Regions from separate parts of the Streptococcus sp. 9.1 genome, predicted to be linked through region 2. Evidence: predicted binding sites of a transcription regulator. Region 2 holds the regulator's gene; the other holds the start of a gene.
What was found. The regulator Rex, encoded in region 2, represses fermentation and respiration genes when NADH is low (regulators of the CRP and FNR family bind a similar motif). The targets are predictions, from matches to a motif close to TTGTGAANTANTTCACAA.
Positions count from the first base shown of each region.

Region 1: the regulator Rex is predicted to act here: its motif matches at 3,578-3,595, upstream of H7T93_RS03880 (class II fructose-bisphosphate aldolase).

Region 1 is NZ_JACLQS010000003.1:111,705-118,415, forward strand. Features, by position in the region: gene rpsK (30S ribosomal protein S11) at 1-280, shown strand, start outside; gene H7T93_RS03860 (DNA-directed RNA polymerase subunit alpha) at 329-1,267, shown strand; gene rplQ (50S ribosomal protein L17) at 1,285-1,671, shown strand; gene H7T93_RS03870 (gamma-glutamylcysteine synthetase) at 1,920-3,215, shown strand; tRNA gene H7T93_RS03875 (tRNA-Leu) at 3,407-3,492, shown strand; gene H7T93_RS03880 (class II fructose-bisphosphate aldolase) at 3,638-4,519, shown strand; gene H7T93_RS03885 (hypothetical protein) at 4,922-5,278, shown strand; gene H7T93_RS03890 (hypothetical protein) at 5,311-5,649, shown strand; gene H7T93_RS03895 (TIGR01440 family protein) at 5,665-6,225, shown strand; partial or broken gene H7T93_RS03900 (glucose PTS transporter subunit IIA) at 6,309-6,711, shown strand, end outside.
Region 2 is NZ_JACLQS010000006.1:76,555-83,265, reverse strand. Features, by position in the region: gene H7T93_RS05975 (NAD kinase) at 1-401, opposite strand, end outside; gene H7T93_RS05970 (GTP pyrophosphokinase family protein) at 373-1,047, opposite strand; gene H7T93_RS05965 (CYTH domain-containing protein) at 1,143-1,718, shown strand; gene H7T93_RS05960 (ribose-phosphate diphosphokinase) at 1,992-2,963, shown strand; gene H7T93_RS05955 (cysteine desulfurase family protein) at 2,967-4,079, shown strand; gene H7T93_RS05950 (DUF1831 domain-containing protein) at 4,081-4,428, shown strand; gene H7T93_RS05945 (redox-sensing transcriptional repressor Rex) at 4,571-5,230, shown strand; gene H7T93_RS05940 (gamma-glutamyl-gamma-aminobutyrate hydrolase family protein) at 5,223-5,918, shown strand; gene radC (RadC family protein) at 5,976-6,662, opposite strand.

The DNA of each region.
Region 1 (6,711 bases), on a different contig from region 2:
GCATGGTAACGCTGTAGCATGGTCATCAGCTGGTGCTCTTGGTTTCAAAGGTTCTCGTAAATCTACACCATTTGCTGCACAAATGGCTTCAGAAGCTGCTGCTAAATCTGCACAAGAACATGGTCTTAAAACAGTTGAAGTAACTGTTAAAGGTCCTGGTTCAGGTCGTGAGTCTGCTATCCGTGCTCTTGCTGCTGCAGGTCTTGAAGTAACAGCAATCCGTGATGTAACACCTGTACCACATAATGGTTGTCGTCCTCCAAAACGTCGTCGTGTGTAATCTTTAATAACAATAGTACACAAGGTTCGTTTCGAGGGAGTATAATAAATGATTGAGTTTGAAAAACCAATAATAACAAAAATTGATGAAAATAAAGATTACGGCAAATTTGTCATCGAACCACTAGAACGTGGTTATGGTACAACTTTGGGTAACTCTCTTCGTCGTGTACTTTTGTCATCACTTCCAGGTGCTGCCGTAACATCAATTAAGATTGATGGAGTACTCCACGAATTTGATACCGTACCAGGCGTCCGTGAAGACGTGATGCAAATCATCCTTAATATTAAAGGACTTGCTGTAAAATCTTACGTCGAAGACGAAAAGACAATTGAACTTGATGTCCAAGGTCCAGCTGAAGTTACTGCTGGAGACATCTTGACTGATAGCGACATTGAAATTGTTAACCCTGATCATTATCTTTTCACTATCGCTGACGGCGCTTCTTTGAAAGCGACTATGACAGTAGCTACAAACCGTGGTTATGTTCCAGCAGATGAAAACAAGAAAGATGATGCACCAGTGGGAACATTGGCTGTAGATTCAATCTACACACCAGTGAAAAAAGTCAATTATCAAGTTGAACCTGCCCGTGTAGGTAGCAATGATGGTTTTGATAAATTGACAATCGAAATCATGACAAACGGAACAATCATCCCTGAAGATGCCCTCGGTCTCTCGGCTCGCGTTTTGATTGAACACTTGAATTTGTTTACTGACCTTACTGATGTTGCTAAAGCTACTGATGTAATGAAAGAAACTGAAAAAGTGAACGATGAAAAGGTGCTTGACCGTACCATCGAAGAACTTGATTTGTCTGTACGCTCATATAACTGTTTGAAACGTGCCGGTATTAATACCGTTCATGATTTGACAGAAAAAACTGAGCCTGAAATGATGAAAGTCCGTAACCTAGGTCGTAAATCTCTTGAAGAAGTCAAAGTTAAGTTGGCTGATCTTGGACTTGGACTCAAAAACGATAAATAATAACATAGGAGGATAACATGGCTTACCGTAAACTTGGACGCACAAGCTCACAACGTAAAGCGGTTCTTCGTGATTTGACTACAGATCTTATCATTAACGAAGCAATCGTTACAACTGAAGCACGTGCTAAAGAAATCCGTAAAACAGTTGAAAAAATGATCACTCTTGGTAAACGTGGTGATTTGCACGCACGTCGTCAAGCAGCTGCATTTGTACGTAACGAAATTGCATCTGAAAGCTATGATGAAGCAACTGATAAATATACATCAACAACTGCTCTTCAAAAACTTTTCTCAGAAATCGCACCTCGTTATGCTGAACGTAACGGTGGATACACTCGTATCCTTAAAACAGAACCACGTCGTGGCGATGCTGCCCCAATGGCAATCATCGAACTTGTTTAATTTTTATCAATTTTGTTGAGTGTTATGATGATGGAATAGCTTAGCTTTTCTTAGTCTAGCTCTGGTCTACCGCTGGGCATACGCCTAGCGGGAACACTCATCATAAAAATGGGAATAAATAAGCATGTAACGCTTGTTTACGAAAGGTAATACGGTTATTTTTCGTAAGCAGGCGTTTTTTTGTCTATAAATCGTCTGAATATTTTGATATAATGGAATAAGCTTATTTTAAAAAGGGGGGCATTATTTTGACAACAGCCAAGGAATTGCTTAAGCAAAGGTACTATGAGCCAATTAAGGAGCAACCCGAATTATTTGTGGGGATTGAGTTGGAATACCCAGTTGTTAATTTGAGTGGTAATGCTACAGATGTCTCTCTTACAAAACAGTTACTAGTCTATCTTTTGGATAATTTTGATTTTCAAGCTGATAAGTATGATTCTGATAATAATCCTATTCAGCTTATCGATAAAGCTTCTGGAGACATGATTCTTTTTGAAGTTTCGTACAATACAATCGAGTTTGCTTTTGCAAAGGCTGAGAGAATTTCTGAGGTTGAGGAACGTCTGGATACTTACCTCAGTATAATCCAACCCTATCTTCAGAATCATAATCATGAGTTGCAAGGTTGGGGAGTGAATCCAAACTGGGCAAAAAATGACAACAGACCTGTTAAATCTCCTCGTTATGAAATGCTTATGGATTTTCTCGAGCTATCTAAAGCAAAGAACAATCCTTTCTTTCATGATTATCCAGAATATGGTTCTTTCATCTGTGGGAGTCAGGTACAGTTAGATGTTTCAAAAACGTCCTATTTAAGAGTCTTAAATGCTTTTAATCAAATAGAGGGACCCAAGGCAGTATTATTGGCAAACTCTGAGTTTTGGGGTTCTGATTGGGATTTAGCGCTTTCCCGTGATGTTTTCTGGGAGAATTCCATGCATGGTGTGTTTGAGGAAAATGCAGGAGTATTTCCCAAGGTATTTAAGAGTGAAGATGACTATTTTTCTTACTTGTCTGAGACAGCCATTTTTACTGCTAAGCGTGGTGACGAAACCTACTATTTTGAACCAATACGTGCTAAAGACTATCTAAGTACGTCATCTGTCAAAGCACACTCTATTCATGGCAAAGTAGTCACTATTGAGCCAAGTGAGGAAGATTTTAAGACTCACCGTTCTTATCAATTCCAAGATTTAACGACGCGAGGGACGATTGAGTTTCGCAGTGTTTGTACTCAACCTTTCTCATCAACCTTTGCACCAGCAGCTTTTCACCTTGGTCTTTTAGTCAATTTGGAAAATCTAGAAAATATTTTGAATGACGCATCTTTTTTTGAAGCATTTGACTATGATTTTCCTAAAATTCGTCGTTTATTTTCGAAAAAGGATATTTCTGCTACGGACCTCAAAATGATTTTACCTTTGACAGAATCGTTATTGGCTTGTGCTGAGGATGGCTTAAAATCGCGTGGTTTTGGAGAAGAAGTCTACTTAGCTCCCCTTAGAGAGAAATTAGATAAACTGAATAAGAGTTTAGCTTAACCTTTGATAAAAGATATAATAGATAACTTTTGCTAAAAAATTTAAAAAAAGGCAAAAAAGTATTGACGTCAGTAAACAATAAATGGTATTATATAGTAGTTGTTTCGAAAGAGACAAGAGAAAGTTATAAAAACTTTCAAAAAAAGTATTGACACGAGTTGTCAATCTTGATATAATAACTAATGTTGTTAGCGGAAATGGCGGAATTGGCAGACGCGCAGGACTAAGGATCCTGTGACCGCTTTAGGTCGTGAGGGTTCAAGTCCCTCTTTCCGCAGAGTAACCAGTCAGATGACTGGTTTTTTTGTATTAAAAAATCAAAACGCTTACAAATTGTAGAAAAGCTAGTTTTTTGAGTCTAATTGTGATAGAATAAACTTGTAAACGGGTTCAAACCCAAAAAAATATAGGAGGCCTTTATAATGGCAATCGTTTCAGCAGAAAAATTTGTCCAAGCAGCTCGTGATAATGGTTACGCAGTTGGTGGATTTAACACAAACAACCTTGAGTGGACTCAAGCTATCTTGCGTGCAGCAGAAGCTAAACAAGCTCCAGTACTTATCCAAACTTCTATGGGTGCAGCTAAGTACATGGGTGGTTACAAATTGTGTAAAGTCCTTATCGAAGAATTGGTTGAATCAATGGGTATCACTGTACCAGTTGCTATTCACCTTGACCACGGTCACTACAATGACGCTTTGGAATGTATCCGTGTAGGTTACACTTCAGTTATGTTTGACGGTTCACACCTTCCAGTTGAAGAAAACCTTGAAAAAGCAGCTAAAGTTGTTGAATTTGCACACGCTAACGGTGTATCAGTTGAAGCTGAAGTTGGTACAATCGGTGGTGAAGAAGATGGTATCATCGGTGATGGTGAATTGGCACCAATCGAAGATGCTAAAGCTATGGTTGCAACTGGTATCGACTTCCTTGCAGCAGGTATCGGTAACATCCACGGTCCTTACCCAGAAAACTGGAGCGGACTTCACCTTGACCACTTGCAAAAATTGACAGAAGCTGTTCCTAACTTCCCAATCGTATTGCACGGTGGATCAGGTATTCCTGACGATCAAATCCAAGAAGCTATCAAACTTGGTGTTGCTAAAGTTAACGTTAACACTGAATGTCAAATCGCATTTGCTAACGCAACACGTAAATTTGTTGCTGAATACGAAGCAAATGAAGCAGAATACGACAAGAAGAAACTCTTCGACCCACGTAAATTCTTGAAACCAGGTTTCGAAGCTATCACAGAAGCTGTTGAAGAACGTATCGACGTATTCGGTTCAGCAAACAAAGCTTAATTGAAAAAAAGAACAAGGTCTTTTCTGGATCTTGTTTTTTTGTACCCAATAAATAGTTAGTGTCTGCGAATCAATCTGTGATTGGGAGCAAACAAAGCTTAATTAGACTATATAAGCTTGAAAATAAAGGGTTTGTCCAATGTGGACAAGCCTTTTTCTTATGTTTTGCCACAGATTTGCCCCCGATTTCTAAATTTCAGTTCGTTTTGATTATAGAAGTAGCGCAAACAAAGCTTAATTAGCTTATTAAGACAAGGTCCTTTCTGGGTCTTGTTTTTTTGTACCCAAATAAATAGTTAGTATCTGCCAAGTAATCTGTGATTGAGGGTAAACAATTTTAAAGAGTGGATATGGCTTTGGTTGATAGATTCTATTTCCTAACTTTTTAAGATATGCTATAATATGAATATGTTTGATAATTATATTGTACCTGTATTTTTTGGTGGTGGAGCTCTTGCTCTACTAGGTTTAGTGTTATTTGGTTGGGCCTTGCCTTCATTTTTGAAGGGTAAGTGGTCTTATTTGATTTCTTTGCTAGGTTTAGGTTTGGTTGCTTTTGCCTATTTTGATTCGGCGATTGTTATCACTTATAAAATCTGGCTTGGATTGCTAGGTGTTATCATGATTGGTTGGGGACTTCCTTTTAACAATCGTAAGGGACGCCGTGCGATGACTATTTTTTGGGCTGTCATGGCAATCGTTGTAGGTATTGCTGCTATTGCATTCACTATTGCTTATGGTGTTATTAACCGCCACTAACATGAAACTGTAAAACATGCTATAATAATGGCATGTTTTATTTTATGACCCTATCATTTATTATCATGCCTGCCTTGGGCTGCTTCTTAATAGGCTTGGCTTTTGCTAAACCAGATCGTTGGGACTATTCTTGGATCTTATCCTTAATAGGTTTGGCGGCCTTTATTTCTTCTTTTTGGCATATAACACGTGTAGATTTATGGTTTATGCTAAGTTATAGTGTTGGTCCTTTTTTGATGGGATTTGGTTTCTCCTGGGACCTAAGTAAGAAACGTCGTAGGCAGTTATTATTATTAGGGGCATTTTTCCTTGTCTTTTTTGTGATTCTGTACTATCTTATTGTGCGAATCCTGAATACAGCTGTTGTCTAAAGGAGGGCTGTTGTGATGTTGCTAGATTTAGAAGAGAAGACACGTGTGCTTGTAGAAGATATTGTTGAACGTTCAGCTATTGGGAGAGGAGCTATCTTTGTCTTGGGCCTGTCTTCCAGTGAGGTTGCTGGTGGGACTATCGGCAAAGCCTCTAGCCGCGAAATTGGTCAACGAATTGTGAAAACTATTCTTGAGGTTTTGGAACCTAAAGGGATTTATTTGGCTGTTCAGGGCTGTGAACATTTGAATCGTGCTTTGGTTGTCGAGCGTGAGCTTGCCATGGCTAAAGATTTGGAAATTGTTAATGTTCTTCCTACCTTGCACGCTGGGGGAAGTGGTCAGCTGGCTGCTTTCGACTATATGAAGGATCCTGTTGAGGTGGAGGAAATTGTCGCTCAGGCTGGTATTGATATTGGGGATACCTCTATTGGTATGCATGTGAAGAGGATCCAAGTTCCTCTTCGTCCGATTATTCCAGAATTAGGCGGTGCCCATGTGACTGCTTTGGCGAGTCGTCCTAAGTTAATTGGTGGCGCTCGTGCGGAGTATCTAGCAGATCCTATTCGTAAAAACTAAAAAGTATCGGACATTCTTGTCCGATACTTTTTCTGTTAGCTGAGCCCTTTCTTTCAATGACGACGCTTGGCATAATCGACAAACTAGGTGGTAAAACAATTGTTGAAGTCTCAAAATTCTGGGAAGGTGTTAACGAAATTGTTTCGGTTATCAGTGGTGCTATCTTTGGTTTCTTGCCTGTAGGTATTACTTGGTCTGTTTCTCGTAAAATGGGAACTAGCCAAATTCTTGGAATTGTTTTGGGGATCTGTCTGGTGTCACCACAATTGCTTAACGCTTATTCAGTAGCATCGACACCAGCGTCTGAAATTGCTAAGAATTGGGTTTGGGATTTTGGATTCTTTACTGTTAATCGTATAGGTTATCAAGCGCAAGTTATTCCAGCCCTTCTTGCTGGTTTATCACTTTCTTATCTTGAAATTTTCTGGCGTAAACATGTACCAGAAGTAGTATCAATGATTTTTGTACCGTTCTTGTCATTGATTC
Region 2 (6,711 bases):
GCTTCATTGAGGGCAATCGACGTAAAAGAACGACCATCAGCCAGGGTCAATTTGACATTCAAAAGAGGGTAAGAAATCTTTGCACCACTATCTTTTCGAAGCGTCTCGATTAATTGATCCACTTCACTGTCCAAATAATCCGTATAAAAGCCTAAATGACCCGTGTGAATCCCTACAAAACGCACACGCGCAAGCTCTTTTTCATACATATGAAAGGCCGATAGCAACATGCCATCACCACCAATTGAGATGACCACATCTGGATTTTTCTTGGTCAAATAAAAATCAGGATCATCTCGTAAGGCATTAAAAAGTTTCGAGGCAACACGCCTACTTTGGGGTTTGCCATTGGCAATAATAGCTACCTTCATCTCATCCGAAGAGGTCTTCATCTGTGTCATCACTATTTCCTACACTATCCTTCAAAGTTCTATTAATTGGATCAAAGAGCAACTGGGCTTCTCTAATATCATCACGTATCTTACGCATTTCTTCGTCAAGCTCATAAGCCATACGGGCCGTATTTTCCAAGCGAAGTTTAATCTCCTCTGGAAAATTTCCCTGATACTTATAGTTAAGGGAATGTTCAATGGTGGCCCAAAAGTTCATAGCCAAAGTCCTAATCTGAATCTCGGCCAAAATTTCCTTACGACCATCAATGGTATCAACCGGATAGGACACGATAACATGGTAAGAGCGATAACCCGAATTCTTACGGTTCCTAATATAGTCACGCTCTGAGACTATGGTCATATCACTACGATGACGAAGCAAAGCCAAAACCTCATCCACATCATCGACAAATTGGACCATGACTCGGAGACCAGCGATATCCTGCATATCTTGAGCCAAATTTTCAATCGAAAGGCCACGAAGGGCGATTTTCTCCTCAATGGAAGCCACTGACTTCACACGTCCCGTCACAAACTCAATGGGCGAGTGACGATTTTGCTTACGAAATTGTTTACGAATGCCTCGGAGCTTGATTTTGAGCTCACCTACGGCCTGAATATAGGGGTCTAGAAATTCTTCCCAATCCATGGTCAAGATAGGACTCCTCCTTGTCAAAAGCTTTAGTTTTTTATAAAATAAATACAATCTGTTATATTATACCACATTTGAAAGCACAAGGGAGGACACACATGAACCATTTAGAGATAGAGTACAAGACTCTACTCACCAAAGACGAGTACAATCGTTTAGCGATGCTTTTCTCCCATGTGACACCTGTTACGCAAACCAACTACTACATCGACACTCCTCAGAGTGACATGAGAAACAAAAAACTATCCTTGCGTATCAGGACACTTCCAACTCATGGTGAGCTGACCTTGAAAATCCCTGAAAAAGTCGGGAACATGGAGTACAACGTTACCATGGATTGTGCGGATGCTAAGGCTTTGACTAAGTCACTGGACTTTCCTGATTGTCAGATCAAATCCATTCTTCTAGAGCGTGGGGTTAAACTAGAAGACCTAACCATCCTCGGACATTTGACCACAACCCGTCGCGAGTACCAGACCAACATCGGCCTCATGGCTCTTGATGTCAATGTCTATGCTGACAAGAAAGACTATGAGCTTGAACTAGAAGTTTCGGATGCTGAGAAAGGTAAAGACGACTTTGATGCCTTTCTTAAAGAAAATAACATTGACTTTAAGTATGCCAAGAGTAAGGTTGCACGCTTTGTAGCTACCCTCAAACGAGACAAAGACTAAAATTTAGACAAGGAGTTGGCTCCTTGTTTTTTTATTTTAAACACATGTAGCTTCAAATGCCACAAGTATTTAGAACTCCAGAGGGTAATAGATTTCTCTAAAAACGCATACAAAGGCGTTTTATCTAACAAAGGTTCGGTATTTTTCACTAATATCACACTTTGAAGGCTGAAATTTCTGCTTCTTTTTGCTAAAATAGAACTATCTTTAGTTTTATTACAATAGCCCTAACTGGGCTTAGCATCTTATTTTTTTAAAGGAGTCACCATCGTCATGGTACATCAAAAAGCAAACCCACAATTGAAATTGTTCTCGCTCAGCTCAAACCCAGAGATTGCTGAAAAAATTGCTGAGGCTACTGGATTGCCACTTGGTAAAGTATCTTCACGTCAATTTTCTGACGGTGAAATCATGATCAACATTGAAGAGTCTGTTCGTGGGGACGATATCTATATCATCCAATCTACTAGCAACCCTGTTAACGACCACCTTTGGGAATTGCTCATCATGATTGATGCCTGCAAACGTGCCAGTGCTAACTCTGTCAACGTTGTTATGCCTTACTTTGGTTATGCACGTCAAGACCGTATCGCTGCGTCACGTGAACCAATCACTGCTAAATTGATTGCCAATATGCTAGTTAAAGCTGGTGTCAATCGTGTTTTGACGCTTGACCTTCACGCTGTCCAAGTTCAAGGATTCTTCGATATCCCAGTAGACAACCTCTTCACAATGCCTTTGTTTGCTGAATACTACAACAAAAAAGGATTCACAGGAAGTGATGTTGTCGTTGTTAGCCCTAAAAACTCGGGTGTTAAACGTGCTCGTAGCTTGGCGGACTACCTTGATGCACCAATCGCTATCATTGACTACGCTCAAGATGATTCAGAACGTGAAGAAGGCTACATCATCGGTGAGGTTGAAGGAAAAACAGCAATCTTGGTTGATGATATCCTTAACACTGGTAAAACGTTTGCTGAAGCTGCTAAAATCCTTGAACGTGGTGGCGTTAAAGACATCTATGCAGTAGCTAGTCACGGTCTCTTTGCAGGAGGTGCTGCTGAAGTCCTCAACGCTGCCCCAATTAAAGAAATCTTGGTGACAGATTCAGTTGCAACTAAAGAAAAAGTTCCTACAAACGTTAAATACATTTCAGCAAGTAAGCTAATCGCTAACGCTACTACTCGTATTTTCGAACGTCAACCACTTAGCCCACTCTTTGCTTACACTGCAAACGAGGACTAAGCTATGGTTTATTTGGACAATGCGGCAACAACTCCTTTAAATACTGCTGCTATTTCAGCTATGACACATGTCATGACTGAAACCTTTGGGAATCCATCCAGCCTCCATGCTTACGGTCGACAGGCTTCTAAGGAACTTCGTGAAGCCCGTGAAGAAATGGCCAAACACTTTGGAGTCCCTGCTCGTAAGCTTATTTTCACTTCTGGTGGGACTGAAGGAAACAATACAGCTATCAAAGGTTACGCCCTAGCCAATCAATCTAAAGGTAAGCACCTGATTACAACTGCTATTGAACACCACTCTGTCCTTCACACCATGGCCTACTTGGAAGAGCGTTTTGGTTTTGAAGTAACCTATATTCAACCAGAAAATCAAGTCATTACTGCCCAACAAATCGCTGATGCCTTACGTGACGATACCATTCTGGTTTCTGTTATGTATGCCAATAATGAGACTGGCCAATTGCTTCCTATTAAGGAAATTGGTGACTTGCTTGCCAATCACCAAGCTGCCTTCCACGTCGATGCCGTTCAGGTAGCAGGAAAGCTTCCTATTCACCCAGAGGAACTTGGAGCCAATTTTCTCTCTATTAGTGCCCATAAATTCCACGGACCTAAAGGTGTCGGCTTGCTCTATCATAACGATTTGCATTTTGACAACCTACTTCACGGTGGTGAGCAAGAAGAAAAACGCCGTGCCAGTACTGAAAATCTGGTCGGTATTGCCGGTATGACCGCTGCTTACAAGCATGCTAGTGACCACTACCAAGACAATTACCAGCATGTTGAAACGATTCGTCAGGCCTTTCTAGATTCCCTTACCATTCCTTATGAAATCAATGGTGGAGGACCTAGCCTACCTCACGTCATCAACATCAGTTTTCCTGATAAGGAAAACGGCCCTCTCTTAACCTTGTTAGACCTAGCTGGCTTTGCTGTCTCAACAGGTTCTGCTTGTACTGCTGGAACTGTTGACCCTAGCCATGTCATCCAGGCCCTCTATGGCAAGGATTCTGACAAGCTAAAAACAGCCATTCGCATTAGTTTATCAGAGGAAAATACCGCTGAAGAACTCCAGGCCCTAGCAGAAAAACTTAATCAAATCATAGGAGACTAACATGGCATTTGAAAAAAGCATTCATTTGACTGACTGTAAGTACCGTTACAACATCAGTCCTAATGTCAAAAAATTCACTCTACGTGATACGACTTTTGTGCAAAATAAAATCGGAAACTACGAGTTGCACCGCCTTCTCGAAAAAGTGCCTAACTCAGGCGAAGGTTTCCCACTCAAAATCACTATTAACAAAGACTTGACTGGTTTCAAATTGTCGATTACAGACAAATCTGGCCTTCGTAACGTTAATATCTTTAAAAATGAAGATCATCACATCTTGCAAGAGAAATTCTATTTCTTGATGCAGAGTTTGGTTGATCGTAACGTTTTCGAGCAAGAAGAAGTCTAAACTTCTTTCTTAATACATAGAAATAGCCTATCCTTGTGATAGGTTTTTTATATCGCCTCATCTACACTATTTTGTTGCAATCTTCACAAACTTTTCTTAAAATATAAGAGAATCATACTAATTGAAGAAAGGAAAGCGATCAATGACATTTGAGAAAAACATCCCAAACGCCACTGCCAAACGTCTCTCTCTCTACTATCGTATTTTCAAGCGATTCCATCGTGAAAATATCGACAAAGCAAGCTCTAAACAAATTGCTGAAGCTATTGGGATTGACCCTGCCACTGTTCGTCGAGACTTCTCCTACTTTGGTGAGCTAGGTCGTCGTGGCTTTGGTTATGATGTGAATAAGCTAATGACATTTTTCGCTGAACTCCTTAATGACAATGCGACTACCAAGGTACTCCTCGTAGGTGTTGGGAATGTCGGGCGTGCCCTCCTCCACTACCGTTTTCAAGAGCGCAATCGCATGCAGCTGGTCATGGCTTTTGATACAGATGATAATGAATTAGTAGGGACACAAACCGAAGATAAGATCCCTATCTATGGTATCTCTCAAATCAAGGAGAAAATCGCTCAAGAAGATATCAAAACAGCCATCCTGACAGTGCCATCAGTTAAGGCTCAGGAGGTGGCTGATCTTTTGGTTGATGCCGGAATTGAAGGCATTCTCTGCTTCTCTCCAGTTAACCTCAATCTTCCACGCCATGTGGTGGTCCAATATGTAGACTTGACTAGCGAACTACAAACCCTACTCTATTTCATGAAAGAAGAAGAAAAATCAAGGAGAAACAATGACTAAACCAATTATCGGAATCACTGCCAATGTAAGGCCTAATCCAGCCCATGAAGACATCAACTGGTCCTATGCCCCATCTGGCTTTGTAGAAGGAGTTCAAAGAGCCGGTGGCCTAGCAATCCTACTACCAGTATCCGATCCTTCGGAAGCCAAGACCTACATCTCCATGATTGATAAGCTTATCCTGATCGGTGGGCAAAACGTTGACCCTAAATTCTACAACGAAGAGAACCATGCCAGTGAAGATGACTTCTTCCTCGAACGGGATATCTTTGAAATGGCACTCATCGAGGAAGCCACTAAGCAGAAGAAACCCATCTTTTCAATCTGTCGTGGAACCCAACTCATGAACGTCGCACTAGGTGGTAGCCTCCATCAAGATATTGAGCATCACTGGCAGGACAAGCCGTCTGATTACCTCTACCATGAGATGATTGTTGATGAGAACAGTAAGTTGGCAGAAATCTACGGAAGTGAAACCTCTATCAACTCCTTCCACCATCAAAGTATCAAACACTTGGCCTCTGACCTTCGTGTCATTGCGCGTGATCCTGAGGACAACACAGTCGAAGCTGTTGAGTCAAATAGTCCAGACCTTCGCTTTCTTGGTGTACAGTGGCACCCAGAGCTTCTCCTAGACAAACGTGAAGAAGACCTCAAACTCTTTGAATACGTCGTTAACGAACTTTAAAAGCAACTGAGACTGCACTCAGTTGCTTTTCTCTTGTCTTTTTTCCATCGGCTCAATCTAAAGCTCAAAATCCTCCCTCTCCTCACGAAAAGAATAATAGGTCGATTTGCCAACAATCAGATGATCAAGCAGACAAATCCCTAAGTCGTCACAGGACCGCTTAATCTTTTGAGTAAAATCAATATCATTACGACTAGGATAGGCCTCACCTGACGGATGATTGTGAACCACAATCAAAGACGTTGCCATCAGATGACAGGCATAATGCAAAATCTCACGTGGCTCAGCAATCGAACGTCGAACACCACCAATAAAGACCGTCTTTTGCTGAATAATACGATTCTGCGTATCCAAATAGATAGCCACCAGATGCTCCTGAGGCTTGTCCCCAATATCCAACATCATACGACGGGCCACCTGCTGACTGGACATAATCTGCTCGGAACGAGCCAACTCAGCCTTCTCAATCCGCTTAGCCAACTCCACCATAGCCTTCAGCTCAATAGACTTCACACGCCCAATACCAGGAATCTCCTGAAGCTCATTCAGGGACAAGCGAGACAAATCCGCCAAACTCGTCATCCCTTTCAAAATACGATTAGCCATAGATAAGACCGACTCAGACTTGGTCCCTGTTCGCAGCACTATCGCCAACAACTCCTGGTCCGATAAAACCTCTGCACCCTTCTGTAAGAGTCGCTCACGAGGCAAAAGTCCCGACTCCTCAGATACAATACTATACATAAGAAAAAACCTCCTACTTACCTATTCGTAAGTGGGAGGGGGATAATTA